Regions from separate parts of the Streptomyces sp. NBC_00341 genome, predicted to be linked through region 3. Evidence: riboswitches for the same ligand, from Rfam matches in the RefSeq annotation. Region 3 holds a riboswitch; each other region holds the start of a gene.

What was found. A riboswitch is a leader RNA that binds a small molecule or an ion and turns the genes downstream of it on or off. The one in region 3 is predicted to bind cyclic di-AMP.
Region 1: another riboswitch for cyclic di-AMP. It lies ahead of OG892_RS30560 (M23 family metallopeptidase); the one in region 3 lies ahead of OG892_RS21420 (M23 family metallopeptidase).
Region 2: another riboswitch for cyclic di-AMP. It lies ahead of OG892_RS15300 (transglycosylase family protein); the one in region 3 lies ahead of OG892_RS21420 (M23 family metallopeptidase).
Region 4: another riboswitch for cyclic di-AMP. It lies ahead of OG892_RS35195 (peptidoglycan DD-metalloendopeptidase family protein); the one in region 3 lies ahead of OG892_RS21420 (M23 family metallopeptidase).

What each region holds. Positions count from the first base shown of each region.
Region 1 is NZ_CP108002.1:6,784,322-6,791,812, reverse strand. Features, by position in the region: gene OG892_RS30575 (GNAT family N-acetyltransferase) at 1-2,932, opposite strand, end outside; gene OG892_RS30570 (HPr family phosphocarrier protein) at 3,105-3,386, shown strand; gene OG892_RS30565 (GntR family transcriptional regulator) at 3,592-4,302, opposite strand; gene OG892_RS30560 (M23 family metallopeptidase) at 4,524-5,324, opposite strand; cyclic di-AMP (ydaO/yuaA leader) riboswitch at 5,337-5,504, opposite strand; gene OG892_RS30555 (pitrilysin family protein) at 5,716-7,098, opposite strand; gene OG892_RS30550 (pitrilysin family protein) at 7,125-7,491, opposite strand, start outside.
Region 2 is NZ_CP108002.1:3,422,783-3,430,273, reverse strand. Features, by position in the region: gene OG892_RS15325 (GtrA family protein) at 1-2, shown strand, start outside; gene OG892_RS15320 (SurA N-terminal domain-containing protein) at 160-816, shown strand; gene OG892_RS15315 (nucleoside triphosphate pyrophosphohydrolase) at 848-1,810, shown strand; gene OG892_RS15310 (cytochrome P450) at 1,840-3,153, shown strand; gene OG892_RS15305 (transglycosylase family protein) at 3,260-4,216, shown strand; cyclic di-AMP (ydaO/yuaA leader) riboswitch at 4,553-4,724, shown strand; gene OG892_RS15300 (transglycosylase family protein) at 4,729-5,475, shown strand; gene eno (phosphopyruvate hydratase) at 5,821-7,101, shown strand; gene OG892_RS15290 (septum formation initiator family protein) at 7,200-7,491, shown strand, end outside.
Region 3 is NZ_CP108002.1:4,772,472-4,779,962, forward strand. Features, by position in the region: gene OG892_RS21395 (hypothetical protein) at 135-362, shown strand; gene OG892_RS21400 (flotillin family protein) at 395-1,642, shown strand; gene OG892_RS21405 (hypothetical protein) at 1,652-2,074, opposite strand; tRNA gene OG892_RS21410 (tRNA-Met) at 2,368-2,441, shown strand; gene OG892_RS21415 (PP2C family protein-serine/threonine phosphatase) at 2,623-3,786, shown strand; cyclic di-AMP (ydaO/yuaA leader) riboswitch at 4,097-4,250, shown strand; gene OG892_RS21420 (M23 family metallopeptidase) at 4,262-5,461, shown strand; gene OG892_RS21425 (aldo/keto reductase) at 5,618-6,562, shown strand; gene OG892_RS21430 (PrsW family glutamic-type intramembrane protease) at 6,559-7,491, opposite strand, start outside.
Region 4 is NZ_CP108002.1:7,873,402-7,880,892, reverse strand. Features, by position in the region: gene OG892_RS35220 (STM4014 family protein) at 1-1,072, shown strand, start outside; gene OG892_RS35215 (STM4013/SEN3800 family hydrolase) at 1,134-1,946, shown strand; gene OG892_RS35210 (STM4012 family radical SAM protein) at 1,943-3,304, shown strand; gene OG892_RS35205 (STM4011 family radical SAM protein) at 3,312-4,250, shown strand; gene OG892_RS35200 (SGNH/GDSL hydrolase family protein) at 4,263-5,108, opposite strand; gene OG892_RS35195 (peptidoglycan DD-metalloendopeptidase family protein) at 5,308-6,261, opposite strand; cyclic di-AMP (ydaO/yuaA leader) riboswitch at 6,265-6,455, opposite strand; gene OG892_RS35190 (tyrosine-protein phosphatase) at 6,890-7,491, shown strand, end outside.

The sequences.
Region 1 (7,491 bases), 2.0 Mb from region 3:
AGAGCCGGCGGGGGCCGAGGTCGGTACGGGCCGGGGGCGGTGACAGCCGGACGCTCGCTCCGAGGACCGTCAGCCCCTGGGTGGCGACCACCACGGGTTCCAGGGCCACGGCGACCACCTCGGGGTGGTCGTCGACCAGCAGCGAGACCCTGAGCAGGAGTTCTTCCAGCGCCGCGGTGTCCACGGGCGCCGAGCCGCGCCAGCCGAAGAGGACCGGGGCGGCCCGGATCGAGCGGATCAGCTCGGCGGCGTCCCGGTCGGTGGCCGGAACCAGCCGGTGGGCGGTGTCACCGAGCAGCTCGGACGGCGCGCCCGCCAGGCCGAAGGAGAGGACGGCGCCCGCGGCCGGGTCGATCGTCGCCCGTACGACGGTGTCGACACCGCGCGGCGCCATGGCCTGCACCACGGGCCTCAGCTCGGCGGGCTTGCCCAGCAGCTCTGTCAGCTCGCCGTAGGCACGGCGCACGGCGGACTCGGTGGCGAGGTCCAGCCGGACACCGCCGAGGTCGGCGCGGTGGCGCAGATGGGGTGCGGTGGTCTTCAGCGCGACCGGGTAGCCGAGCCGCCCGGCGGCGGCGACGGCCGCCTCCGCGTCGGGGGCCGGCAGCGTCGGCCGGACGGCGATGCCGTAGCAGGCCAGCAGCTCGCGGGCCTCGTCGGGCGACAGGGGCCTGCCGCGCGGATCGGGGTCCTTGCCGAGAGCCGCGTCGATACGGGCTGCCGCGCCCGGCTCGTCGATGGTGTCGTCGAGGAACTCGGGCACCTTGCCGGGAACCGCCGCCTGGCGCCGCCACTGGGCGTACTTCACTGCTTCGGAGAGCGCCCGGACGGCGCGCTCCGCGGCCGGGTAGGCGGGGATCCGGCCGACGGCGCGGGCCCCTCCGGATTCGGCCGCCTCGGGCGCGGCGTCCGTGTCGCCGGGGGGCGCGGGCGTCACCGGAGGCGTCGTTGGGGCAGGAGGCGTCGTTGGGGCGGGAGGCGCCGTTGTGGCGGGCGTGGCCGGGGTGCGGCCCGGCGCCGGGCCGGACGGCTGCGCCTGGGCCGGGCGCTGCTGGGCCACCGTGCTGGTGGCCGCCGCCAGGGCCTCCGCGAGGCCGCCGATCTCCACGTGGACGACGGCCACCGGCTTGGCCGGACCCGCGGCGGCCGCCGTGTGCAGGGCGGTGGCCAGCACCTCGCCGTCACCCTGCTCCGCCTCTCCGTCCTCGCCCACCCAGGGGATCGCCGTCACGATCACCGCGTCGCAGCCCTCGTCGGCCAGCGCCTCGGCCAGCGCGTCCCGGAAGTCCTGCGGGGTTGCGGCGGTGGTGAGGTCGCGCGGCGGACGCGGGCGCAGCCCCTCGGCCAGGCAGGCGTCGTACGTGAGCAGCCCGAGGGACTCGGAGTTGCCGAGGATCGCGACGCGGCCGCCCGCCGGGAGCGGCTGGTCCGCGAGGAGCAGGCCCGCGTCGACCATCTCGGTCACCGTGTCGACGCGGATCACGCCCGCCTGCCGCATCAGCGCGGAGACGGTGGCGTCCGGGATCCGGCTGATGGGCACGGCGTGGCCCGGCGGGGTGGAGCCGCTGTGCCGGGCGCCCTTGACCACGACCACCGGCTTCACGGCTGCGGTACGCCGGGCGAGGCGGGTGAACTTACGGGGGTTGCCGAGCGATTCGAGGTACAGCAGGGCGACGTCGGTGTCCGGGTCCTCGTACCAGTACTGGAGGAAGTCGTTGCCGGAGATGTCGGCGCGGTTTCCGGCCGAGATAAAGGTGGAGAGCCCCGCGCCGCGCCGGTAGAGCCCGGAGAGCAGGGCGATGCCGATCGCGCCGGACTGGGTGAACAGGCCGATGCGCCCGGAGGCGGGCCGCTCCGGGGCGAGTGAGGCGTTCAGCCGGACCGCCTCGGAGTTGTTGATGATGCCGAAGGCGTTCGGGCCGATGATGCGCATGCCGTACGAGCGGGCCTGGCGCACCAGTTCGCGCTGCCGCTCGCGGCCCTCGGCGCCCCACTCGGCGTATCCGGCGGAGAGGACGACGAGGCCCTGGACGCCGTGCTCCCCGCAGTCGGCGACGGCCTCGGGCACCCGCTCGGCGGGGACGGCGACGACGGCGAGGTCGACCGGTTCACCGATCTCGCCGAGGGAGCGGTGGGCGGGCACCCCGTCGATGGTGTCCTGGTCCGCGTCCAGGGCGCTGTTCACCGCGTAGGTGCGGCCGGTGAAGCCCGCGCCCAGGAGGTTGCGCAGGACGGTGCGGCCGACCCCGCCCGGGTTGCGCCCCGTGCCGATGACGGCGACGGAGCCGGGTGCGAGCAGCCGCTGCACGGACCGCGCCTCTGCCCGCTGCTCGCGGGCGCGCTGGACGGCGAGCGACTCGGCGGTCGGTTCGAGGTCCAGGGTGAGGTGGACGGAGCCGTCCTCGAAGCTGCGCTGCTGGGTGTATCCGGCGTCCCGGAACACCTTGATCATCTTGTTGTTGGCGGGGAGCACCTCGGCGGCGAAGCGCCGGATGCCGCGCTCGCGGGCGACGGCCGCGATGTGTTCGAGCAGCGTGGAGGCGACGCCGCGGCCCTGGTGCGCGTCCTGGACGAGGAAGGCGACCTCGGCCTCGTCCGCCGGGGCGGAGGCGGGCCTGCCCGTGGCGTCGATGCGGTCATAGCGGACGGTGGCGATGAACTCGCCGCCCACCGTGACGGCGAGTCCCACCCGGTCGACGTAGTCGTGATGGGTGAAGCGGTGGACGTCCTTGGCGGAGAGCCGGGGGTAGGGAGCGAAGAAGCGGTAGTACTTCGACTCGTCGGAGACCTGCTCGTAGAAGCTGACCAGCCGTTCGGCATCGTCCGTGGTGATCGGCCTGATCCGGGCGGTGCCGCCGTCGCGGAGCACCACGTCCGCCTCCCAGTGGCCGGGGTAGGCGTGATGCGGACTCTGCTCCACAGAGGGCTCCATGGGCAAAGCCTACGGCTCTGCCAGCGGTCGCGTGGGGGTCGGGGCCGGGGCAGTCTTGGGGTGGCCGGCCGACGGCGGAAGCGGTCCGCGGACGGGCCGCGGGTCGGCCGGAGCATCGCGCACTGCATGAGAGACTGGTCTAGACAACCATTGATTCGTGAAGGGCAGAACCATGGCTGAGCGCCGCGTCAACGTCGGTTGGGCCGAGGGCCTGCACGCCCGCCCCGCATCCATCTTCGTCCGTGCCGCCACGGCCTCCGGCGTCCCCGTGACCATCGCCAAGGCCGACGGCAACCCGGTGAACGCCGCGTCCATGCTCGCGGTGCTCGGGCTCGGCGCCCAGGGCGGCGAGGAGATCATCCTCGCGTCCGAGGCCGACAACGCAGAGGCCGCTCTGGACCGTCTGTCCAAGCTGGTCGCCGAGGGGCTCGACGAGCTCCCGGAGACCGTCTGATCCAGCGGTCACGACCGCCTGGAATTCCTGCGCAGGAGCCGCGGCACCCCCGACCGGGAGCCGCGGCTTTTGCGTTCGCACGAGAATGCCGCCCGACCCATATGGTCCGGCCGCGGAAATGATTCAGGACGGCGAGCAGAACAACAAAATGGGCCGGCCCTGGAATGCCTCGACGAATAGCTGCTTCTTGTATACGGCGTAATTGTTAATGACGGCCGCCCTGGGTGTTTACGGCATGTTGCGAAGTCCTCACCCGGGCGGCCCGGGGTACGGCCGGCGCAGCAGGGCGGCCGGGGCGGCGCAGCCGGTGCGCGCCGGTGGCCCGCTCGGCGTGCTGGGCGGCGAGCACCCTCGCCCGTTCCGCGTCACCGCGTGCCACGGCGTCCACGATGGCCCCGTACTCGGCCCAGGAATCGGCGGGACGGGCCGGCGGGTCGACCGCGTACATCCAGGCGATCTTGTGCCGGAGCTGGGTGAGCAGTGCGATCAGGCCGGGGCTGCCGGAGGCCTGGGCGAGGGTCTCGTGGAACCAGCCGCCCAGTGAGCGCAGATCCTCGCCCTCGCCCCGGCGGGCCCGCTCCTGGCCCAGCCTGACCAGGCCGCGCAACACCTTGAGATGGGCGTCGGTGCGGCGCTGGGCGGCACGGGCCGCACCGAGCGGCTCCAGCAGCATCCGGACCTCGAGCAGGTCGGCCGCCTCCTGCTCGTCGGGCTCGGCGACGCAGGCCCCGGCATGCCTGCGGGTGACCACGAAACCCTCGGACTCCAGGGTGCGCAGCGCTTCACGCACCGGGACGCGGGAAACCCCGTAACGGCGTGCGAGCACCTCCTCGGTGAGTCGGCTGCCGCGTTCGAAGACACCGGAGACGATGTCGTCACGGATTGCCGTGCATACCGAATGCGCCGGAATGCGCATGTCCGAACCTCCGCCTTAATCCCCGCGAAACGCGGCCGATCGACGCCTGTCCTGTGACTCTATTGCAATGCGGACGCATTTCCGATGCCGGGCGTAAATTCATGAATATCTTTTGGTCGCGGACGGGTTCGGGAAGGGGGGCCGCACCACGGCCCGGCGGCCGGGTACGACTGAAGGCCCCGGCGCATCGCCGGGGCCTTCGGTGAGGTGCTTCGCGTCGGTCAGACGGTGACGCCGTGCGCGCGCAGATACGCGACCGGGTCCATGTCGGAGCCGTACGACGGGGTGGTGCGGGCCTCGAAGTGGAGGTGCGGTCCGGTGGCGTTGCCGGTGGCGCCGGAGAGGCCGATCCGCTGCCCCTGGCCGACGCTCTGGCCGACGGAGACGCCGATCGAGGAGAGGTGGCCGTACTGGGTGTACGTGCCGTCCGTCATCCGGAGCACGATGTTGTTGCCGTACGCGCCGCCCCAGCCGGCCTCGACGACCGTACCGGCGCCGACGGCGACGACGGAACTGCCGGACGCCGCGTGGAAGTCGATGCCGGAGTGGCTGCCGGAGGACCACAGGGAGCCGCTGGACTTGTAGCCGGTGCTCACGTAGGAACCCGCGACGGGCAGCTGGAAGGTGCCGAGCCGGGCGCGCTCGGCGGAGCGGGCGGCGCGCGCCTCGCTCTCGCGGGCCTCCTTGGCCTTGGCGGCGGCCTTGGCCTTCTTGGCCTTCGCCTCGGCCTTCTTCTTCGCGTCGGCTTCGGCCTTGGCCTTCGCCTTGGCGACGGCGTCGGCCTGGTGCCGCTGTGCGTCCGCCTGGGCGTCGATCCGGTCGGCCAGGTCGCCCTCGATGGTGATGATCTGGGAGAGACCGGTATCGGCGGCGGGGGCCTCGGTGTCCGCGGCGAGCGCCGGGGAGGCCAGCGAGCCGATGACGCCGGTGGTCGCCAGGGTCGCGATGCCGACGGCCTTCGCGCCTCGGCGCGTCAGACGGCTCGGGGCACGGTGCTTCCCCGTGGCACGGGTGAACGCCATGAAGTGGCTGGTCCTTTCCTTCCTTCTCGCCTACCGGGTTAGCTGACGGGTTCGGAGCAGGAAGGTCTCCTACGGAGTCCCGAACCTCGTCGAGGCATGGGCATCCGATTCACCCCAGGGACTGCGTGGGTCCCCGGCTCCCCGGGCTCGCGCCTGACGGGGACTCGGCGATGGCTGCCCGGTACGTCGCGGATGCGGCATACGAGTGACGGACAGCCGGGCCGACGCTAAGCGGGGGCACTTCCCCGCACCAAACGGACAGGCGGTTTTGTAGCGCATCCCACAGGGCAGACAGGCAACCTCTCCACCAAAGCGGACAAAAAGGGAGGCCCTGGCGGCAGACGACCCGCCAGGGCCTCGCTCCCGCCCCGCTGTCGGGGGCGGTGGCAGGTCAGCCGGTGACGACCGAGACCTCTCCGATGCCGAGAGCCGTGACGGGCTCCTTGATCTGTGCGGCGTCCCCGACGAGGACCGTGACCAGCCGGTCCTCCGGGAAGGCGTTGACCACGGCCGCCGTCGCCTCCACCGTGCCGGTCTCGGCGAGGCGCGCGTACAGCTGCGCCTGGTAGTCGTCCGCGAGGTGCTGCTCGACCTGGTCCGCGAGGGTGCCCGCGACGGAGGCGGCCGTCTCGAACTTCAGCGGTGCCACGCCCACGAGGTTCTGCACGGCCGTCTCGCGCTCGGCGTCCGTCAGGCCCTCCGCGGCCAGGGTCCGCAGCACCTTCCACAGGTCTTCCAGCGCCGGGCCGGTGGACTCGGTGTCAACCGATCCGCTGATGGCGAGCATCGCGGCGCCGGTCGCCCCCGAGGCGGAGTCCGGGGCCGAGGAGCGCAGCACCTGGGCGAAGGCGCGTACGCCGTAGGTGTAGCCCTTCTCCTCACGCAGCACCCGGTCGAGCCGGGAGGTCAGCGTGCCGCCCAGGCAGTACGTGCCGAGTACCTGGGCCGGCCAGACGCTGTCGTGCCGGTCGGCGCCGATCCGGCCGATCAGCAGCTGGGTCTGCACCGCTCCGGGGCGGTCCACGATGACCACGCGGCCGGTGTCGTCGGCGGTGATCGGCGGGACCGGACGGGACGCGGCGGTGTTGCCCGACCAGTCGCCCAGGGTGTCGGAGAGCAGGGCGTCCAGGTCGATGCCGGTGAGGTCACCGACGACCACGGCGGTCGCGGTGGACGGGCGGACGTGGGCGTCGTAGAAGGCGCGCACGGCCGCGGAGTCGATCCGCTCGACGGTCTTCTCGGTGCCCTGGCGCGGGCGCGACATACGGGCCGTGGCCGGGAAGAGCTCCTTGGAGAGCTGCTTGGCCGCGCGCCGGGCCGGGTTCGCCTGCTCGTGCGGGATCTCGTCGAGCCGGTTGTTCACCAGCCGCTCGATCTCACTGTCGGCGAAGGCCGGGGCCCGCAGGGCCTCCGCGACCAGGCCGAGCGCCTTGGCCAGCCGGGAGGCGGGCACCTCCAGGGAGACCCGGACACCGGGGTGGTCGGCGTGGGCGTCCAGGGTGGCGCCGCACCGCTCCAGCTCGGCGGCGAACTCCTCCGCGCTGTGCTTGTCGGTGCCCTCCGAAAGGGCGCGCGACATGATCGTGGCCACCCCGTCCAGACCCTCGGGTTCGGCGTCGAGCGGGGCTTCGAGGAAGACCTCTACGGCGACGACCTGCTGGCCGGGACGGTGGCAGCGCAGCACCGTGAGGCCGTTGGGCAGGGCACCGCGCTCGGGCGCGGGGAAGGCCCAGGGCCTGGCCGTGCCGGGGGCGGGCTGCGGGTGGTACTCCATCGAAACTCCAGTCACGGCAGCGTCGCTCACTTGTCCGCCCCTTCGTGCGCGTCGGTGTCGTCGGCGGCGTCGGTCTCCGCCTCGTCTGCGGGCTCCGCGGACTCGACCGGCTCGTAGACCAGCACCGCCCGGTTGTCGGGCCGCAGCTGGGCCCTGGCGGCCGCCCGGACCTCCTCCGCGGTGACGTCGAGCACCCGGTGCACCGCGCTCAGGGCGAGCTGCGGGTCACCGAACAGCACGGCGAACCGGCACAGTTCGTCGGCGCGGCCCGCGACCGTACCGAGCCGGTCCAGCCACTCGCGCTCCAACTGGGCCTGGGCGCGCTCCATCTCCTCCGGCGAGGGGCCCTCCTCGGCGAACCGGGCGAGCTCCTCGTCGACCGCGGCCTCGATC
Region 2 (7,491 bases), 1.3 Mb from region 3:
GACCGGTGCGCCGACCGGGCCCCGGGGAGCCCACATCCCCAACTCCTCCCGAATCGTTGGTCGAATCAGCCGAATCAGTGGCCCAGACCGGTTCCCATGCCTAACATCGATCATCGCAAGGCCTTGTGCACCGCCGCACAATCTCCTCGGGAGGCTCCTTTGCACCGCCGCCGTCGCACCGCGCTCACCGTTTCCGCCGTGACCCTCGTCGCAGCGCCGCTCCTCTCCGCCTGCGGCAGCCAGGCCCACCCCGGCGCGGCAGCCGTCGTGGGCGGCGACCGGATCGCGGTGTCCACCGTGCAGGCCCAGGTGGCGGACGTGCGCGACGCCCAGGACACCTCGAAGCAGGCGGCGCAGACCACCGACCAGTCCGGCCAGCTCGTCCGCGCCAAGCTGCACGGGATCATCCTGGACCGGGTCCTGGACCGGGCCTCCGCGGACGCCGGAGTCACCGTCAGCCGCGCCGAGATCCAGCAGATGCGCCAGTCGGCCGTCGCCCAGTACAAGGGGGAGAAGGGGCTGCGGGCCGCGGTGCTCCAGGAACGCTGGATCTCCCCGGGCCAGATCGACTCCTTCCTGCGCGAGCAGGTCCAGCTGACCAAGCTCTCCCAGGCACTCGGCGCGGACCCGTCGACCCCGGCCGGCACGAAGGCCCTCGGCGACGCGCTGACGAAGGCCTCCAAGGCCCTCAAGGTCGACGTCAACCCGCGCTACGGCAGCTGGGACAACAAGCAGATCCAGCTCGCGGACTACAAGGCCCCCTGGATCAACCAGGTGACCAAGCCCGACCGGGCACCGGCGGAGGCCGGGGCGTAGCAGCGGCCGGCCGGCCGGGTAGATTCGCAGCGTGAACGCTGAAGACCCCGGCCGTATCGTCCTGCTCACCGCCAGCCACCGCGTCGCGCCCGGACTGCTGTCCTGGCCCGCCTGGCAGACGCTGCACGCCGCGGACCGGGTGCTCTGCGGGGAGCCCGGCCAGCCGCAGCTGCCGTATCTGCGCGAGGCGGGCATCACCGTAGAAGCGGCCGTCCCCGACGCCGAGGAGCTCGTCGCCTCCTGCGCCGGGGGCCGGACCGCGGTCGTCCTCACCGGCGGCGAGGGCAACCAGCCGCTGACCGACGGGCTGGCGAGGCTGGCCGGTTCGGGGCGGGTGCAGATGCCGGACCTGGAGCTGCTGCCCGGCTCGTACGATCTGCCGGGCGCCCGCCTCCTCGATCTCGTCCAGGTCATGGACCGGATCAGGATCGAGTGCCCCTGGACCTCGCAGAAGACCCACAAGGGCCTCGCCAAGTACGCCATCGAGGAGGCGTACGAGCTCGTCGAGGCCATCGAGGACGGCACCCGCGAGGAACTGCGCGAGGAGCTCGGTGACGTACTGCTCCAGGTCGTCTTCCACGCGCGCATCGCCGAGGAGGACGAGCAGGAGCCCTTCTCGGTGGACGACGTCGCCGCCACGCTCGTCGAGAAACTGATCCACCGCCACCCGCACGTCTTCGGCGACGAGACCGCCGAGACCCCGGAGGACGTCCACGCGCACTGGCTGCGGACCAAGGCGATCGAGAAGCAGCGCGAGTCCGTCACCGACGGGGTACCCCTCGGCCAGCCCGCCCTCGCGCTCGCCGCGAAGCTGGCCGGCCGCGCCCGCACCGCCGCACTCGACGTACCGCTCCCCGAGGGCGACGGCATCGGCTACCGGCTCCTCGCCCTGGCCGTCCGCGCCCAGGAGGACGGCACCGACCCGGAGGCCGCCCTGCGCGCGGCGGGCCGCGCCTACCGGGACGCCATCAGGGCGGCGGAGGGCAACGGATAGCGGCACCGGCCAGCGGATAACGTCGGGGGGTGAACGACAGCCCCGCCGACACCTGCCCCGCCCACCCGGCCGACGCCGTGCCGCCCGCCCCCGAACTCTTCACCTGGGAGTTCGCCACCGACCCGTACCCCGCGTACGCCTGGCTGCGCGAGCACAGCCCCGTGCATCGCACCACCCTGCCCAGCGGGGTCGACGCCTGGCTCGTCACCCGGTACGCGGACGCCAGGCAGGCCCTCGCTGACACACGGCTCTCCAAGAACCCCGCGCACCACGCCGGGCCGGCGCACGCCAAGGGCCGCACGGGCATCCCGGGCGAGCGCAAGGCGGAGCTGATGACGCATCTGCTGAACATCGACCCACCCGACCACACCCGGCTGCGGCGTCTCGTGTCGAAGGCGTTCACGCCCCGGCGCATCGCGGAGTTCGCGCCGCGCGTGCAGGAGTTGACGGACCGCCTCATCGACTCCTTCGTCGAGAGGGGGGAGGCGGACCTCATCCACGAGTTCGCCTTCCCCCTCCCCATCTACGCGATCTGCGACCTGCTGGGCGTCCCGCGCGAGGACCAGGACGACTTCCGGGACTGGGCGGGCATGATGATCCGCCACGGCGGCGGCCCCAGGGGCGGCGTGGCCCGTTCCGTGAAGAAGATGCGCGGATATCTGCTCGAACTCATCCACCGCAAGCGCGAGAACCCCGGGGACGACCTGATCTCGGGGCTGATCCGGGCGAGCGACGACGGCGAGCACCTGACCGAGAACGAGGCCGCCGCGATGGCCTTCATCCTCCTGTTCGCCGGCTTCGAAACGACCGTCAACCTCATCGGCAACGGCGTTCACACCCTGCTGGGCCATCCGGAGCAGCGCGAACGGCTCCAGCGTTCCCTGGCGGCGGGCGAGACGGCGCTGCTGGCCACCGGCGTCGAGGAACTGCTGCGTTTCGACGGCCCGGTGGAGCTGGCGACCTGGCGTTTCGCCACCGAGGCGCTGACGATCGGCGGGCAGCGGATCGCGGAGGGGGATCCCGTGCTCGTGGTGCTCGCCGCCGCCGACCGGGACCCCGAACGATTCGGCGCTCCCGACACGCTGGACCTCTCGCGGCGTGACAATCAGCACCTCGGCTACGGGCACGGCATCCATTACTGCCTGGGAGCACCGCTCGCTCGGCTGGAGGGACAGGCCGCGCTCGCGACGTTGCTGAAACGCCTCCCGGACCTGCGACTTGCGGGGGAAGCTGCCGATTTGCGCTGGCGTGGCGGGCTCATCATGCGCGGACTGCGGACGCTTCCGGTGGAGTTCACCCCCGGGGTCACCACCAAGGGAGGTGACACTCTGTCAACTCTGTGACTTTGGCGTGATCTCCGCTGCATCGACTTGTGACACACGTTCGAGTCCCGCTAGGTTCACCGTTCGACTCACCAGTCACCTTGTCAGTCACACGGAAGGCATTCCCATGGGCTCCGCGAACGGCAGACACCGTCGCCCTCGTCAGGCACCCGCGATCATCGTCGCCGCAGGCGTGACCGGCTCGGCCATCGCCATCCCGCTGCTCGGTGCCGCAGGTGCGCACGCCGCCGACGCCTCGACCTGGGACCGGGTCGCGGAGTGCGAGAGCGGCGGCATGTGGAGTGCCGACCTCGGCAACGGCTTCTACGGCGGCCTGCAGTTCTCGCAGGAGGTCTGGAAGTCCTACGGCGGCGAGACGTACGCCCCGCGTGCGGACCTCGCCAGCCGCTCGCAGCAGATCGCCGTGGCGGAGAAGGTGCTGGGCGATCAGGGGCCGAAGGCGTGGCCCAGTTGCGCCGTCATCTCCGGCCTCACCCCGGACGGCTCCCTGCCTGGTGTCGACCCGGGCGTCGATCCGGCCGCCACCCCGTCCGCGGATCCGTCCGAGAGCGCGGACCCGTCCGCGAGTGCCGATCCGTCAGAGAGCGCCGATCCGGCGGACGGCGCGGCCAAGGACGCGACGAAGGCCCCGTCGGACGACGCCACGGCCGACCCGGCCGGCAAGGACCGCAAGCCGGACTCCTCCGCCTCCCCGGACGCCACACCCCCCGCCTCCGGCTCCACCGGCGCGGGCGACCCCTCCGGCGGCCCGGACGGGTCCTCCCCGGCCGCGGAGGCGGGCGGCAAGCACCGCGGCACGCCGGCCCCGGAGCGGACCGGTGACGGCCGGGACTCGGGGCGGCACGCCTCGCGCGGCGAGGGGGACGGGCGCGCCGCGGGCGCGCCGGCCGCCGACGGCACGTACACCGTCCGGCCCGGCGACAACCTCTGGGCCATCGCCGACGCGCAGGAGCTGCCCGGCGGCTGGACCGGGCTGTACGAGGCCAACAAGGCGGCCGTCGGCTCGGACCCCGACCTCATCCTCCCCGGCCAGCACCTCGATCTCGGCGTGAAGACCGGCTGAGACCGGACGTCGGGGCGATCGTGGAAGCGGCCGTGGAAACGGTCTGATCAACAGCTGAAAACACCTTGAACCTGGGGTACTTAAGAGGCCTATGTCCCACTTTTGACTAAGTGAGACATGGGTCTCTTCGCGTGAACTCGCGCGTCTTGTCCGGGAGGTCCCCCCGCATCCGTTCCGACCTGCGCAAACAGGTGTTAATCCGATGCAATTAAGGGCTGATTATCCGGTATGTCCTTCTTTGAATGTAGGGGTTGGGTGTGTTTACGGTCAGAACCGCTCGCACCGCGGGCCCCGTCGATCGTCACGCCGAATCCTGCCGTCGGTCGAAGGGAACAGACGCGTAAAGCGCCGTAGGCAGGAGCGGGGGACCCAGGTAAGTGCCGGGCCCGATCGTCGCAAGACGGATCAGGACCGGCTTGGGGTTAAGTCGTGCGCTAGGACGTGCGACCGGGCAACTCACTTGGCCCGAACCCGACAGCTCACCTCGCAGGCGTCGGTGAGGAGAAGTCTCGATGCTGCTGAACAGCAAGGGCAACAAGCACCGCCGCCCGTCCAAGGCCGTCCGTATCGCCACGCTCGCCGGTGTGACCGGTGCCGCCATCGCAGTGCCCCTGATGGGTGCCACCGGCGCCTCCGCCGCCTCCGTCTCCACGTGGGACGCGGTCGCCCAGTGCGAGTCCGGCGGCAACTGGTCCATCAACACCGGCAACGGCTACTACGGCGGTCTGCAGTTCTCGCAGTCCAGCTGGGCCGCCGCCGGCGGTACGCAGTACGCGGCCCGCGCCGACCTGGCCAGCAAGGCCCAGCAGATCGCGGTCGCCGAGAAGCTCCTCGACATGCAGGGACCGGGCGCCTGGTCCTGCGCCGGTGCCGGCAACCTGAGCAACGACGGTGTCGACCCGGGCGTCGACACCGGCTCCAGCGCCCCCAAGGCGGAGACCGCTCCGAAGCAGGAGTCCGCTCCGGCGCAGCAGGCCGAGCCGAAGAAGGCCGAGCGCACCGAGGCCCCGGCCACCAACCGCTCGGACCGCTCGACCGCCCCCGAGGCCGGGCAGAAGAAGACCGTGACCACCCCGACCGGCGAGAAGGTCAAGAAGGGCGACGGCGAGTACAAGGTCGTCACCGGCGACTCGCTGAGCAAGATCGCGGCCGACCACAAGGTCAAGGGCGGCTGGCACCAGCTGTTCAAGCTCAACAAGGACATCGTCAAGGACGCCGACATGATCTTCCCGGGTCAGCAGCTCCACCTGGTGAAGTAGTCCCGGCACTCTCCTCGCCGATCTCCCCGGCCCGGTTCGCGTCTTCCCCCCACGCGTGCCGGGCCGGGGTCTGCCGGTCCCCGGTCCGGCGGCTCGGTGGCTCGTGGCGCGGCTCGTGGCGCGGCCCGTGGCGCGGCTCGTGGGATTGCGTGTTGATTGTTCAACTGTTGTTGTTACTGGTCAGTAAATTTCTGGCCTTTCATCCCGCTATGACTGCTCTTGGGTCCTTTTTCGTCCCAGGGGACGGGCGGGCGGCCGACTGAGACGGCCGGGCCGGTTAGGCTCTTGTCGCAAGGCCAAAGCGACCCTGCACAACCAGCGTCATATCCCAGAAGGAGATGCCTCGTGCCGTCCATCGACGTCGTCGTAGCCCGGGAAATCCTCGACTCCCGGGGCAACCCCACGGTCGAGGTCGAGGTTGGCCTCGACGACGGCAGCACGGGCCGTGCTGCCGTTCCGTCCGGAGCCTCCACCGGTGCGTTCGAGGCCATTGAGCTTCGCGACGGTGACCCCAACCGCTACCACGGGAAGGGCGTCGAGAAGGCGGTCCTCGCCGTGATCGAGCAGATCGGCCCGGAGCTCGTCGGCTACGACGCGACCGAGCAGCGGCTGATCGACCAGGCCATGTTCGACCTGGACGCCACGGAGAACAAGGGCTCGCTCGGCGCCAACGCCATCCTCGGCGTCTCGCTCGCCGTCGCCCACGCCGCGTCCGAGGCCTCGGACCTGCCGCTGTTCCGCTACCTCGGTGGCCCGAACGCGCACCTGCTGCCCGTCCCGATGATGAACATCCTCAACGGTGGGTCGCACGCCGACTCCAACGTGGACATCCAGGAGTTCATGATCGCCCCGATCGGCGCGGAGTCCTTCTCCGAGGCCCTGCGCTGGGGCGCCGAGGTCTACCACACGCTGAAGAAGGTCCTGAAGACCAAGGGCCTGTCCACCGGTCTCGGTGACGAGGGCGGCTTCGCGCCGAACCTGGAGTCCAACCGCGCCGCGCTCGACCTCATCGTCGAGGCCATCAAGGAAGCCGGCTACGCCCCCGGCAAGGACATCGCGCTCGCGCTCGACGTCGCCGCCTCGGAGTTCTACAAGGACGGCAAGTACGAGTTCGAGGGCAAGTCCCGCTCGGCCGCCGAGATGACCGAGTACTACGAGGAGCTCGTCGACGCGTACCCGCTGGTCTCCATCGAGGACCCGCTGTACGAGGACGACTGGGCCGGCTGGAAGGTCATCACGGACAAGATCGGCGCCAAGGTGCAGATCGTCGGCGACGACCTCTTCGTCACCAACCCGGAGCGCCTGGCCCGCGGCATCGAGGAGGGCTCGGCCAACGCCCTGCTCGTCAAGGTCAACCAGATCGGTTCGCTGACCGAGACCCTGGACGCCGTCGAGCTGGCCCAGCGCAACGGCTTCAAGTGCATGATGTCCCACCGCTCCGGCGAGACCGAGGACGTCACCATCGCCGACCTCGCGGTCGCCGTGAACTGCGGCCAGATCAAGACCGGCGCCCCGGCCCGCTCGGACCGCGTCGCCAAGTACAACCAGCTGCTGCGCATCGAGGAGATCCTCGACGACGCCGCGGTGTACGCGGGCCGCTCGGCGTTCCCGCGGTTCAAGGGCTGACAAGCCCGACCGGGTCCAGCGACCCGGCCTCCGTCCGTCCCCGCACTCGGTCCCGTACCGTGTGCGGGGACGGACGTGCGTAATGGGGAGGCGGAGACATGGCCGCGAAGGACCGGGACCGGTTCTCCACCGCGACCCGGCTGAGGCTGCTCGGTGAGCAGACCGCAGCCCGCGTCTACCGGTCCCAGAGCAAGCGCCAGGCCCGCCGCTCCCGCCTCACCGGCCGGGCGGCCTTCCTCGCCCTGGTCGTCTGCTCCCTGGTCGTCGCCCTCGCGTATCCGATGCGGCAGTACGTGTCGCAGCGTGACGAGATCGCGGACCAGGAGCGGCTCGCGCAGGAGGCCGAGGCACGCACCGAGGAGCTGCGCGACGAGAAGGCGCGCCTCCAGG
Region 3 (7,491 bases):
GCGCGGTGGGTTCCGCACACGGTCCCGGCGGGGGAGAGGGGAGTACCGTGGACGTGTCGAGGGAGGCGTGGGCCTCCGGGAGGCGGTTCGCCTCGTGGCTGTGATGACGTGTCCGGGCAAGGATCTGCGGCGGTGTGCGCGTGCGCGCGGCGGATGACTCCGACCGCAGCCCGGTCGGAGCGGTCGGACGGGTCACCGTGCCGATCCCGCCGGACGGGGCGGGCGAAGTGCTGGTCGCCGTACGGGGCGGATCCGAGGCCTACACCGCTTGGTCGTCGACATCGATCGGCAGGGATGTACGCGTCGTGGTCGTCGACGCGGTCTCGGCGCGCACCGTGGTGGTGGAGCGACTGCCGTCCTGACCCGAGAAGTGACGTCTGACAGGAGTCCTCTCATGTTGTTCTGGCACGTTCCCGCCCCCAACGAGGCGATGCTCATATCGGGTTCGAAGCGGCAGACGCAGGACACGCAGTTCCGGATCGTCACCGGCCACGGGAGCTTCGTCCTTCCGGTCAAGCAGAGGGCGCGGATGCTGTCCCTCGCGCTCCGCGAGGCGGAGATCACCGAGGACTGCGTCACCCAGCAGGGCATCCGCCTCACGGTCCGGGCCGTCTCCGTCTTCAAGGTCGGTGACGACGCGGTGTCCATCGCCAACGCCGCGCGGCGCTTCCTGTCCGAGCAGAACCAGATGGAGGAGCTCGTCGGCCGGATCTTCGCCGGGCACCTGCGTTCCATCGTGGGCGGACTGACCGTGGAACAGATCATCCGGGAACGCAGCCGGGTCTCCCAGGAGGTCATCGCCGGCAGCCACGGTGAGATGGAGAAGCTCGGCATCGTCGTGGACGCCCTCCAGATCCAGGAGATCGACGATGCCACCGGGTACATCGACAACCTGGCCGCCCCGCACGCCGCCGCCGTCGCCGGACAGGCCCGGATCGCCCGCGCCAAGGCCGATCAGGAGGCAGCGGAACGCGAGCAGCAGGCCTCCGCGCTCAAGGCCGAGTACGAGCGGGACACCGCGATCAAGAGGGCCGGGTTCCTCGCGGAGACGGAGCAGTACAACGCCCGTGCCGCCCAGGCCGGGCCGCTCGCGCAGGCCAGGGCCTCGCACGAGGTCATCGACGAGCAGACCGCGCTGGCGCAGCGCCAGGCGGGACTGGCCGCCCAGCGCCTGGAGGCGGAGGTCGGGCGCCCGGCGGACGCCGAGGCCTACCGGCAGCGCACGCTGGCCGAGGCCGCCCGTGACCAGGTGAAGTTCCAGGCGGACGGCAGCGCCTACGCCGAACGGACCCTCGCCCAGGCCCAGGCGGACGCCAATACGGCCCGCGCCGTGTCGCTGCGGGAGGGCAACCAGGAGCTCATCGCGGCCAACCGCATCGTGGAGAACCTGCCGGCGCTGGCCGATGCCGCCGCCCGTGGGATGTCGGGCGCCAGCCTCACCGTCCTCAACGGCACCGAGGGCGTCAACGAGATGGCGGCGGGCGTCGTCGGCCAGGGGCTGGCGATCCTTCAGTCGCTCCAGCGCGGTACGGAGGCGGGGGCGGGCCCGGACCGCGGCGATACGGGAAACCGGACCGGGAACGAGGACCAGGGGCAGGACCGGGGCCAGGACCGGACGCCCCGCATCACCGGCGCGGAGTGACGCGGCGGGCTACTTCTCCAGTACGGAGGCGGAGCCGGCGGCAGAGGCAGGTACAGCTGCCTCGGCCGCGTCGGTTGCGTCGGCCGTCCCGACAGGCTCGGCAGGTGTGGCAGTCGTTGACGTCGAGAGCGCGGCAGCTGTCGCCGTCGTCGCCGCCTCCGCGCGTGCGGTCGAGGAGACCTTGCGGTGGTGCGCGAGGATTCCTATGAAACCTGCGAGGAAGCCGCTGACCAGGCCGGATACCGCGTGGTTGACCGCGTTGACGGATTCGCTGTCCGGCATTCCGATGATCGCGTAGTTCACTCCCGCGCTCATCACCGCCCCGATCACTCCGCCGATCACGCCACTGATGACGGCACCGCGCAGCGGTGATGCCGGAGTGGCCGCAGGGGCGGAAGGGGAGGCAGGGACGGGCGTGAGCGGTGCGGTCATCGGCGGAGGCCCTCCAGACAGGCTGCGATGAGAGACCGGGAGCAGCCTGCGGGCACGACGAAACGCGCGCTCCGGGGGCCTGCTCGCACGGGCAGCCCACCGGTCCGGGGGATGCAGCAGATACCTTGCGGCAGAACACGGGTTCCCCGCAACACCTTCTCGATTTCACCACGTTGAGGCTTCCGGCGCGGTCGGTGAGCGACAGTCCGGCCGGTGAGGAGTGCGGAGTGGCCGGCGAGATGCGCGGGGTGGTCATGAGTGCGTCGAACATGCCGTAGAGTTGTGTTTACCGACGCGGGGTGGAGCAGCTCGGTAGCTCGCTGGGCTCATAACCCAGAGGTCGCAGGTTCAAATCCTGTCCCCGCTACTGAAGAATCAGACCCGGCACGCATAGCGCGTGCCGGGTCTGATTCGTTTCCGTACGAGCCGCGCCGCGCGCGTCATCCCATTGGCCGTCGAGCACTCGCCCCGCGACCGTGCTCCGGGAAGTCTGGGAGTGGTGCGCGGTACCGTCCGCGGCCCTGAGCGCACCGGGCAGGAGAGCAAAGGTGGGGAAGCGGGAGCAGCGGCGGGGGACGCGCACCTACGAGGTCCGCAACCGCCGGTTCGTCCGGGTACTGCCCGGGGTGATGCTCATCGGCGGGCTGCTGTTCGACTTCTTCACTCCGCCCGCCTTCACCGCTGTTCCCCTGTTCGCCGCGGCCCCGCTGATCGCCGCACCGTTCTTCTCGCGGGCCGGCACGATCCGGGTCGGGGCCGGTGCGCTGCTGTGCGTGGCCGCGCTGCGGCTCCACAGCGGAACGCTGATCCGGGTCGTGCCGTTCATCGAGCTGCTCACCGTCCTCACCGTCTCGGTCCTCGCGGTCTTCATCAACGGGGTCGTACGGCGCAGCAACGAGCAACTGGCCTCCGCCCGGGTCATCGCGGCGACCGCCATGCGCGCGGTGCTGCCGACGCCGTCCGACCGGATCGGCGGGCTGTACGTGGCCGCGCGGTACGAGGCGGCGCAGGCGGACGAGTTCGTCGGCGGTGACCTGTTCTCGGTCACGGACACCCCGTACGGGGTGCGGCTGGTCGTCGGGGACGTGCGCGGCAAGGGCCTGGACGCGGTGGAGGCGGTGGCGGTGATCATCGGGGCGTTCCGGGAGGCCGCGGAGCAGGAGCGGTCACTGGAGGGGGTGGCCCAGCGCCTCGAGCGTGCGCTGGCGCGGGAATCGAGCAGGCGCGGCGGGCTCGACGCGGTGGAGGGGTTCGTCACCGCCGCGCTGGCGGAGATCCCGCAGGGCTCCGGCCGGGTGCGCGTCGTCAACCGCGGCCATCCCGAACCGCTGCTGCTGCACTCGGACGGGGCGCTGGAGCAGCTGCGGCCCACGCTGCCCGCGCTGCCCCTCGGGATGGATCTGGGCGTGTGGCCGGACCGCGCCGACGAGTGGGAGCTGCCCGCCGGGTCGACGCTGCTCCTCTATACGGACGGCCTCTCCGAGGCCCGCGACGCCGACGGGGTGTTCTACGACCCCGCCGAGCGGCTGCGCGGACGGATCTTCCAGGGGCCGGAGGAGCTGCTGTCGGCGCTGACCGATGACGTCCGGCTGCACACCGGTGGGGTGACGACCGACGACATGGCCCTGGTCGCGGTCGTGCGCCCGACCGAGGGGCAGCCGGACCGGCGTACGACCGTGAAGATCGTGGGCCTGGACGGCGGATCCGGGTGAAGGCGAGGGGCCAAACGCGGGAGAACGCGGATGGATGTGGGGGAGGGCGTGGGCGGATGTGGGGGAGAGGTGCGGCCGATGCCACCGTGCGTAACCGTAAGGAACCCCTCCGCATAACATTTGACGCAACGTCAGAAAACGGCTGACGATTGAGGGGCGATCAACTCGCCCGATTCCACCCGGTTGTGTCCCGTAAAGTCCAGGCCAAGGATCGGAACGATCAGTTGGAACGGCTTGGAATCGGGCCCGTGTGTCTATTAACGTTCGATAACGCAGCGCGGTTGTCCCAGCCGCCGCCCAGTGGCGGCACCGTGCGCGAGCGCCGAATTCCGCAAGGGAACCGGGGAACCACCTACATGGGGTGAATCGGGCATCTCTGTCTCGTTGAGAGGCGGAGGAACCCGTAGGAGACCTTCCTGCTCCGAACCCGTCAGCTAACCCGGTAGGCGAGAAGGAAGGAAAGGAGCGCGCCCCAGTGGCGTCCAACAAGCCTGCCCCCGAAGCCCCCTCCCGGTTCGCACCCGAACACGGAAACGACTTCGGAACCGGGCCCGGTGCCGCTTATGGCGCCAACCACGGAACCGCTTACGGAACCGATCACGGGGCCGACTACGGAACCGTTTACGGAACCGAGCGGGGCGGCGGGTTCGGGAGCGACTTCGGCAGCGGCCTCCGCGCCGACGAGCCCGAATCCGACCGGGCGTGGGAGGAATGGAACCCCACGGAGGAGTCCATCCGCCCCGTGCGCGGCAAGCACCGCGTCGCCAAGCAGCGCAACGGGCTCGCCCGCAGCTCCACCGTTCTCGGCGTCGGTGTCATCGCGGCCGTCGGCGCGGGTGGCATGGCCTCCGCCCAGAGCAAGCCGCCCGTGTCTATCTCTCTTCCCGACGCCATCTCGGACAAACTTCCCGAGGCCAAGTCCCTTCCTGGCGTAGGCGCGTTGTTCTCGGGTGAGTCCGAGGCGGAGAAGACCGAGGTCGCGGCCGCCACCGCCCCGCTGACGACGGCCGGCATCACCACCACAGAGGCCGAGCAGGGCACGACGGACGCGGGCGAGGCGCTCCGCGCCCGCATCCTCCAGCAGGCCGAGCAGCAGCAGGACTCCGCCGACGCCGAGGCCAGGGCGGCCGAGGAGAAGGCCGCGGAGGAGAAGGCCGCCGCAGAGGCGAAGAAGCAGCAGGACGCCGCGGAGGCCAAGGTCGCCGCCGCCAAGAAGAAGGCCGCGGAAGAGGCGAAGAAGAAGGCGGAGGCGGTACGGCTCGCCAAGCTCGCCGCCAGCTACGCCATCCCCACCTCCTCGTACACGATCACCTCGACCTTCGGCGAGGCCGGTTCGATGTGGTCCTCCGGCTACCACACGGGCCTCGACTTCGCGGCGCCGACCGGCACCCCGATCAAGGCCATCCACAGCGCCACCGTCAAGTCCGCAGGCTGGTCCGGCGCGTACGGCTACCGCACGGTCCTGGAGCTCGACGACGGTACGGAGCTGTGGTTCTGCCACCAGTCCTCGATCGGTGTCAGCGTCGGCCAGCAGGTCACCACCGGGGACACCATCGGACGCGTGGGCGCGACCGGCAACGTGACCGGCCCGCACCTCCACCTGGAGGTCCACACCCAGGACGGCACCGGCATCGACCCGATGCCGTGGCTGCGCGCCCGGGGCCTGACGGTCTGAGTGCACCGAACCCCGGCAGTCCTGGCGCTCACCCCCCGACGCCAGGGCTGCCGGTCTTCGTCTGTTCCGGTCGGCCCTGTCGGCCCCGGCCGTGGCGTACGGGGTAGCTGTAGCTGCCATGGAATAGCGCGTGCGGTGCCGTGGGTTGTTCCGCATATGACTTCTCTCCGCAAACTCGGTTCCTCCGACCTCCAGGTCTCCACGCTCTCCCTCGGCGGCAACGTCTTCGGCTGGACCGCCGACGAGGCGCAGTCCTTCGCCGTTCTCGACGCGTACACGGCGGGCGGCGGCAACTTCGTCGACACGGCCGACACGTACTCCTCCTGGATCCCCGGCAACGTGGGCGGCGAGTCGGAGACCCTCATCGGCAAGTGGTTCGCGGCGCGGGGCAACCGCTCCGACGTCGTCCTGGCCACCAAGGTCGGCTCCCACCCCCAGTTCAAGGGGCTCGCCGCCGCCACCATCAAGGCCGGGGCGGAGGAGTCGCTGCGCCGGCTCGGCACGGACTACATCGACCTCTACTACACGCACCACGACGACGAGACCGTCCCCGTCGAGGAGATCATCACCGCCCTCGACCAGTTGGTGAAGGAGGGCAAGGTCCGCGAGATCGCCGCCTCCAACATCAGCCCGGCGCGGCTCCGCGCCTCGCTGGACTTCTCCGAGCGCGAGGGCCTGGCCCGTTACGTGGCGCTCCAGCCGCACTACAACCTCGTCTCGCGCGACACCTACGAGGGCGAGCTCCAGGACCTGAGCGCAGAGGCCGGGCTCGCCGCCGTCCCGTACTTCGCCCTCGCCTCCGGATTCCTGACCGGCAAGTACCGCGCGGGCACGACCGTGGACAGTGCCCGCGCCGGTGGCGCCGCCCAGCACCTGGAGACGGAGCGCGGCCAGAAGGTCCTCACCGCGCTCGACGCGATCGCGCAGGAGCGGGACGCCGAGATCGCCACGGTGGCGCTGGCCTGGCTGGCCTCCCGGCCGACCGTGGTCTCGCCGATCGCCTCCGCCCGTACGGTCGAACAGCTTCCCGCGCTGCTGGCCGTCGACGATCTGCGCCTGACGGACCAGGAACTGACCGCGCTCACCGAGGCGTCCGCCTAGGACGAGGACTGCGGCCCGCCGCCGTACGGCTGTTGTCCGTACGGCTGTTGTCCGTACGGCTGTTGTCCGTACGGCGGCGGGTTGTAGGGCTGCTGGCTGTAGGGCTGGGGGTTGTAGGGCTGTTCCCCGTACGGGTATGCGGGGTAGGGCTGTTGGCCGTACGGGGCCGGGCCCTGGTGCGGGGCGGGGCTGCCGTACGGCTGGTACGGGCCGTACCCCGGGTACGCGTCCGGCCCGGTACCGTACGGCCCGTGCGCCGGGCGCACGTGCCGGGGGCGCAGGCGGCCCGTCGCCTGCGCCGCGTACGCGAGGGCGGGTCCGGCGACCTCGCGGCGCTGCCACAGGTGGTGCAGCAGCTCCAGCTCGCGTTCGGCCAGGTCCGGGCCGGCCGTGCCGCGGCGGGCCTGTCGGCGCAGAAACGCGAGTGACGTCGCGAACGACTCGTACTCGGCGACCGCGCGCGCCGCCGCTTTCCCCCGGGCCTTGGCCTCGGCCTTCGCCTGGGCGCCGGCCACGCCGCTGACCTGAGCGGTGATCTGTGCGGCGACCGGGGCCGGTACGTAGCCCTGGAGGCCGTACGGGCTGTACGGGCCGCTCCCCGCCGGCACCGCCTGCCACCGGCGTGCCGTGTCCCTGGCCATGCCGCGGGCCCGCATCGACGAGAGGGCGAGCGGCTCGGTGGGGGAGAGCCAGCCGGCCGCGGCGTAGGCGGGCAGCTCGATGGCCAGGGTGCGCAGCTCGCGCAGCCGGGACCAGATCGCCAGCCAGGTCACCAGACCGAAGGCGGGCATCATGAACACGCCGTACACCACGTAGAAGCCGTACGGGCCGAACGTCGCGGAGCCGTTCCACAGGGCGTGCATGCCCATCGCGAGGACCAGGCCGAGGAACGGCAGCGCGATGCGGCGGAACCGCTGGTGGCGTGCGCT
Region 4 (7,491 bases), 3.1 Mb from region 3:
CTTCCAGGAGGCCGTGCGTGCCGCCGGGCTGTCCCCGGCCCGCGTCGTGTCCTGGCTCGACGTACTGAACGGGGCCGCGGTCTTCCTGCCCGGGGAGACCGTGCGCATCGACTCCCCCGGTGAGGACGCCGAGGTCGAGCGGCTGCTGCGGGGCGTCGAGGATCCGACCAGGGTGGAGGGTTCGTCCCGCTGGTATGCGCAATTCACCTCCGCCGTACGGGAGGTGGCGCGGGCGGTGGCCGGGGCGGGTGCGGTGCTGCTGGACGACCCCGACGACATCGCGGTGCTGTTCGACAAGCGCCTGTGTCACGGCGTGCTGGCCGCTGCGGGCGTGCCCGTGCCCGCCTCACCCACCTCTGGCCCCGGCGCACCGCCCGTGCGTGGCTGGGCGGATGTGCGCGGGCTGATGGCGGAGCGCGGGATGCCGAGGGTGTTCGTGAAGCCCGCGCACGGGTCCTCGGCCTCCGGGGTGCTGGCCGTGGAGACGGCCGGACCGGGCCGGGTGAGGGCGACCACCTCGGTCGAGCGGGACGGAGCCGGCCGGCTGCACAACTCGCTCCGGGTACGGCGGCTCACGACGGAGAGCGAGGTCGCGACGATCGTCGACGCGCTCGCACCGGACGGTCTGCACGTCGAACGCTGGCTGCCGAAGGCCTCCCAGCGCGGCCGGGCCGCGGATCTGCGGGTCGTGGTGGTGGACGGCCGCGCCACCCACGCCGTCGTGCGCACCAGCCGCTCCCCCATGACCAATCTGCACCTCGGCGGGGCTCGCGGCGATCTGGACGAGGCGCGGGCCGCCGTCGCGGCGGCGGGCGGCAGCTGGCAGGCGGCCATGTCGGTGTGCGAGCGGGCGGGCGACGCCTTCCCGGACACGCTGTGCGTGGGCGTCGACCTGCTGCCCTCGACCGGCTGGCGGCGGTTCGCCGTCGGTGAGGTCAACGCCTTCGGCGATCTGCTGCCGCGCCTGACCGGTCTGCCCGGCAGCGGCGCCGAGGGACTGGACACCTATGCGGCGCAGGTCGCCGCCGTACTGAACAGAGCAGGGAACCACCGTGTCGACGCAGCATCCTGAACCCCCGTCCGGCGCCATGGACGGGCCTCCCTCCGGCGTCATAGGCGCCCCGAACCCGGACATGAGCGAGGTCGTCGGCCACGACGATCTGCTGCTCGTCACCCTGGACACCCTGCGGTACGACGTCGCGGCGGAGCTGGCCGCCGCCGGCCGGATCCCGAACCTGGCCCGGCATCTGCCGGCCGGGGGCTGGGAGCGGCGGCACGCTCCGGGGAGTTTCACCTACGCGTCGCACCAGGCCATCTTCGCGGGGTTCCTGCCCACGCCGGCCGCGCCCGGCCCGCATCCCCGGCTGTTCGCCGCCCGGTTCGCCGGCAGCGAGACGACCGAGGAGCGCACCTTCGTCTTCGACACCCCCGACCTGGTCTCGGGACTGGCCGCGGCCGGCTACCGCACGGTGTGCATCGGCGGGGTGGGGTTCTTCAACCAGCGGGCACCGCTCGGCTCGGTGCTTCCCGGCATGTTCCAGGAGGCGCACTGGGAACCCGGGTTCGGCGTCGCCTCACCCACCTCGTTCGAGGCGCAGGTGGCCCGTGCCGAGCAGGTCGTAGCCGGGCTGCCGCACGGACAGCGGCTGTTCCTCTTCGTCAACGTCTCCGCGCTGCACCAGCCGAACTGGTTCCACCGGCCCGGCGCGACCCGGGACGCGGGTGACAGCCGCGCGACGCACGCCGCCGCGCTGGAGTACGTCGACGCCCATATCGGCCGGCTCTTCGCCGCCATGAGCAGCCGCCGCCGCGCCTTCGCCATCGTCTGCTCCGACCACGGCACGGCGTACGGCGACGACGGCTACACCGGCCACCGGCTCGGGCACGAGTCCGTCTGGACCGTTCCGTACGCCCACTTCTTCCTGGAACCGGGGACCGCACGATGACCAGTCCGCACACCGTCCGCCCGTACCAGAGCTATGTGTACGCCTATCCGCACAAGACCGCGTACGAGCCGCTCGGCCGGCTGCCCGGCGGGCGTCCGGCCCTGAGGGATCTGTGGGCCGGGGAAGGCAAGGACGCGCTCTCGCTCTATCTCCACATACCGTTCTGCGAGGTCCGCTGCGGCTTCTGCAACCTCTTCACCCGGGTCGGCGCCCCCGACGAGCTGACCGGCCGCTACCTCGACGCGCTGGACCGGCAGGCGACAGCCGTACGGGAGGCCCTGGGCGACACGGAGCCGGTGCGTTTCGCCTCGGCGGCCTTCGGCGGCGGGACCCCGACCTTCCTGACGGCGGGCGAGCTGGAGCGCCTGTGCGACATAGCGGAGAAGCGCATGGGCGCCGATCTCCGCTCGGTGCCCCTGTCGGTCGAGACGTCACCGTCGACCGCCACCGCCGACCGGCTGGCCGTCCTGGCGGAGCGGGGGGCGACCAGGATCAGCATCGGTGTGCAGAGCTTCGTCGAGGCCGAGGCACGGGCGGCGGTCCGTCCGCAGCGCCGGGCGGATGTGGAGGCCGCCCTGGGGCTGATCAGGGACGCCCGCATCCCGGTCCTCAACATCGACCTGATCTACGGCATCGACGGGCAGGACGAGTCGAGCTGGCGCACCTCACTGGACGCGGCGCTCCAGTGGCGGCCGGAGGAGCTGTACCTCTACCCGCTGTACGTCCGTCCGCTGACCGGCCTCGGCCGGACCGGCGCCGCCGCGGCGGACGCGGAGCCGGCCTGGGACGAGCAGCGGCTGCGGCTCTACCGCGCGGGCCGCGATCACCTCCTGGGGCACGGCTACGAGCAGGTGTCGATGCGGATGTTCCGGCGCGCCGGCGCCCCGCCCGCCGAGGGCCCCGACGACTACGCGTGCCAGACCGACGGCATGGTCGGCCTCGGCTGCGGCGCCCGCTCGTACACCTCCCGGCTGCACTACTCGTTCGACTACGCCGTGGAGATGCGACAGGTGCGGACGATCATCGACGGCTACACGGAGACCGAGGACTTCTCGCACGCCGAGGTGGGCCGGTACACCGACGGCGACGAGGCGCGCCGCCGCCATCTCCTGCAGTCGGTCCTCCAGGCCGGGGGCATGCGGCTGTCGGAGTACCGCGAGCGGTTCGGCAGCCGGCCCGAGGAGGACTTCGGTGCGGAGCTGGCCCTGTTCGAGGAGCGGGGCTGGCTCGATCCGGACGCGTCGGCCGCCGGGCTGCTGCGTCTGTCGCCCGAGGGGCTCGCGCACTCCGACGCGCTGGGACCCGAGCTCTTCTCCCCCGCGGTGCGGGCCGCGATGGCCTCGTACGAGCTGAAGTGAGCCCCGCATGGACCTGACGATTCTCTACCGGGGCCCGCTCGCGTCGTGCGATTACGACTGCCCGTACTGCCCGTTCGCCAAGCGGCGCGACAGCGGGGAACAGCTGCGGGCCGACCGGGCCGCGCTGGAGCGGTTCACGGCGTGGGCCGCGGCGCAGCGGGACGACCGGATCTCGGTGCTGTTCACCCCGTGGGGCGAGGGGCTGGTCCGCTCCTGGTACCGGCGGGCGATGGTCGAGCTGGCCGGGCTGCCGCACATCCGCCGGGTGGCGATCCAGACGAACCTGAGCGGACGTACGCGGTGGCTGGCCGAGGCGGGCGCGGCCGGGCGGGACAAGATCGCGCTCTGGTGCACGTACCACCCGGGCCAGACGCCGTACGAGCGCTTCCTGGACCGGTGCGGGGAGCTGGCGTCCCTGGGGATCCGGCACAGCGTCGGGGTGGTGGGTCTGGACGATCACCTCGACGAGGCCCGGCGGCTGCGGGCGGCGCTCCCGGAGGAGGTGTACCTCTGGGTCAACGCCGCGGAGGGGCACACCTACACGGACGCGGAGGCCGGCCGGTGGACGGAGATCGACCCGCTGTTCCCGTACAGCCGCCATCCGCACCGCTCGGCCGGGCTGCCGTGCCGGACCGGTGAGTCGGTCATCTCGGTGGACGGGGAGGGCACGGTGCGCCGCTGCCACTTCGTCCGGGCCGAACTCGGCAACCTCTACGACGGCAGCTACCGCGGGGCGCTGGGCCCCCGGGCGTGCCCGCTGGCGGTGTGCGACTGCCATATCGGCTACGTCCATCTGGAGACGCTGCCGCTGTACGACGTGTTCGCGGGCGGCGTGCTGGAGCGCGTACCGGCCCGGCCGCCGCGTTCCGTCGGGCGGGCGGGCCCCCAGCTGCTGGGGATGCCCTCGCCGGAGTTCGCCGAGCGGCGCCCGTTCGGCGAACTCTGACCGGACCGGCCCTCAGAGCGGCAGCAGGTCCGGCCGCTTCGCCTCCACGTGGTCCCCCGACGACTCGCCGCGCAGCCTGCGCCCGATCCACGGCACAAGGTACTCGCGGGCCCAGTGGATGTCGTCGCGCCGGACCTCCAGCGCTCTCCGGTGCGCCTGCGGCGGCCACTCCTGGTCGGGGTCGGCCGGCACGTCGAGGCCCAGGACCTGGGCGGCGCGCAGCGCGACGCGGGTGTGCCCCTCTGGCGACAGGTGCAGCCGGTCGCCGTCCCAGGCGCGCCGGTCCTGCACGGAGCGCAGGGACCACAGGTCGAGCACCGGGCAGTCGTAGCGGTCCGCGATGGACCGCACATGGGCCGTGTAGGTGGCGATCTTGCCGCGCAGGTGGCGGAGCACCGGAACGCCTCGGGTGTCGAAGCCGGTGGTGACCATGACGGTGCCGACCGACCGGGACAGCTCGGCGACCGCGCGCTCGAAGCGCTCGGCCACGTCGTCGGGGTCGGTGCCCGGCCGGATGATGTCGTTGCCGCCCGCGCAGAAGCTCACCAGGTCGGGGGCGAGTTGCTTGGCGCGCGGTACCTGCTCCTCGACTATCTGGTCGAGGAGGCGTCCTCGTACGGCGAGATTGGCGTACCGGAAGTGTCCGTGCGCGGCGGCTGTGCCGCCCTGCGCCGATTCCGGGTGCGGGAGCTGGTCCGCGAGAATTACCGCGAGCCGGTCGGCCCAGCCGAAGAATGTCCCGTCCGGGCCCGGGTCACCGACTCCTTCGGTGAAACTGTCGCCAATCGCCGCGTACGACTCGATGGCGCCCTGTCGGTTGATGACGCCCTGTCGGATGTTTCTCGAATCGTCTGCCACAAGGGCATATCCTGCACCGTCGATTGTGACCTACGCGACCGTAATATGGGGTTGACGGGTGGTGAGATAGACCACCCGGTCAGTTTTTGGTAAAGGGGGAATAAGGACGGTCACCGCAAAGCAGAGGGACGGCGCGCCGCCGCGCACCGTCCCTCTGTATTGCTTGCGGGTCCGGGTCACCGGACCGCTGCTGCCTGGATCAGACGTTGATCCCGTGCGACGCCAGGTAGGCAATCGGGTCGATGTCCGAGCCGTACGCCGGGCCGGTGCGGATCTCGAAGTGGAGGTGCGGGCCGGTGGCGTTGCCGGTGGCGCCGGAGAGGCCGACCTGCTGGCCCGCGGTCACGGTCTGGCCCGCCGAGACGGAGAGCGAGGACATGTGGCCGTACTGCGAGTAGTGGCCGTCGGCGTGCTTGATGACGACCTCGTTGCCGTACGCGCCGCCCCAGCCCGCGGTGACGACGGTGCCGGAGGTGATCGCCTTCACGCTGGTGCCGGTGGAGACGGGGAAGTCGATGCCGGTGTGGCTGCCGCTGGACCAGCTGGCGCCGGAGGCGCGGTAGGCGGTGGTGTGGTTGCCGGGGACCGGGTGGACGTAGCCGGAGGCGGTGCCCTGCTCGGCCGGAGCGGTGTCGGACGCCTGGGTGTCGGAGGAGGACGCGGTGTTGGAGGCCGCGGGCGCCTTCGACTCGGTCTTGGCCGGAGCCTTCGAGGGGGCCTTCGACGGGGTGGTGTCACCCGTGGCGGTGTGCGAGCCGGTGGCCGGGGCGTGGCCCCAGGCCTTGCCGCCGAGGGTCAGCTTCATACCCGGGAAGATCAGGCTCGGGTCGTCACCGACGACCTTGCGGTTGTCCTGGTACAGCTTCTCCCAGCCGCCCTTGACCTTGTGCTGGGCGGCGATCTTCGACAGGTAGTCGCCGGAGACCACGGAGTACGTCGTGGTGCCGGACTGCTTGTCCGCGACCGGCTTGGCCGGGGTGGAGTGCGTGGCGGCGGCCGACTTCGCGGTGGCGGGAGCGGCCTGCTCCGCGGCGTTGGCACCGGTGGCGCCGAGCAGCGGAAGCGCGATGACGGCTCCGCCGGCGCTCGCGACGACGACGCCGCGGGCGATGGTGCTGGACTTGGGACGGCGGTGCTTACCCGGGATGGGCATGAAGAATTTCCTCTCCGGCGCCTACGAGGTGAGCTGTCGGGTTCGGGCTGGAGATGCCCGGCCGCGCCTGGCGCGACTTCACCCCGAGCCGGCCGGATCACTCCGGTCGGCGGCTTACCTGGGTCCCCCGCTCCTGCCACACGGTGAGTGGGTGCGGAATTCCGGACGGCGGCAGGATTAGGCGTTCCATCCGGATTGACATGGAACGTAAGCGAGCCAGGACGGCGGAAACAAGCCACGGGTTCCACGCCGGAATCCGCACCGGGAATTCGACGCGGAATTCCGGTCACACTCCGTGGATTATGGATCTTGGCATTCCGCTTGGCGCACGGATTGCCCAACCGGAGCGCCGCCACACACCGTCACGGATATGATCCCGCTCACGAGAGGGTGACCATCTCCCGTATAAGCAGGGCATGTTCGACTAAAAGCCTCAATGCGGACATGTCGTGCCCGTCATTCGCGGGGCGTCCCGCAAAGGCACGGTGCGGCGTGCCACAAATGCGCAGCACGGAGGGGGATGGACGGGAGCATCGCCGGGATGATTGTCCGTGTATCCGATGTCGTATCGTCACGGGAGTGGACCCGTCGGCGACACGCGTCGGCGGCAGAGCCCCCAGGAGTGACCGTGACGCAGCAGTTGCCGCAGACCCCGTCGACGGAACCCGAGCTGGCGGGGGTCCGCAACTTCCGTGACGTGGGCGGGCTGCCCACCTCTGACGGCCGCCGGGTGCGGTACGGGCGGCTCTACCGCAGCGGTCACCTGGCAGCCGCCACGCCCGAGGACGCGGCGTTCCTCGGCGGCCTCGGCCTGCACACCGTCTTCGACTTCCGCAACGCCGCCGACCTCAAGCTGGACGGACCGGACGTCGAGCTGCCCGGCGTACGCAATGTGAACGTCCCGCTCACCGACCCGGCGGACGGCTCCGAGTTCTGGCGGATGGTCCGCGACGGCAACATGGACGAGCTGCGCGCGATCCTCGGCGGCGGCAAGGGGACCGACCGCATGGTCGCCTCCTACCGCTCGATCATCCTGGACCGCACCGCCGAGCACAGCCAGGTGCTGCACGCCCTGGCCGAGGACAGCGTCCCGGCCCTGATGCACTGCGCGGCGGGCAAGGACCGGGCCGGGCTCTCGATCGCGATCTCCTTGCTCGCGGTGGGCGTCGGACGCGAGACGATCGAGGCGGACTACCTCAAGTCCAACGACACCCACCGCCGCTACCGGGT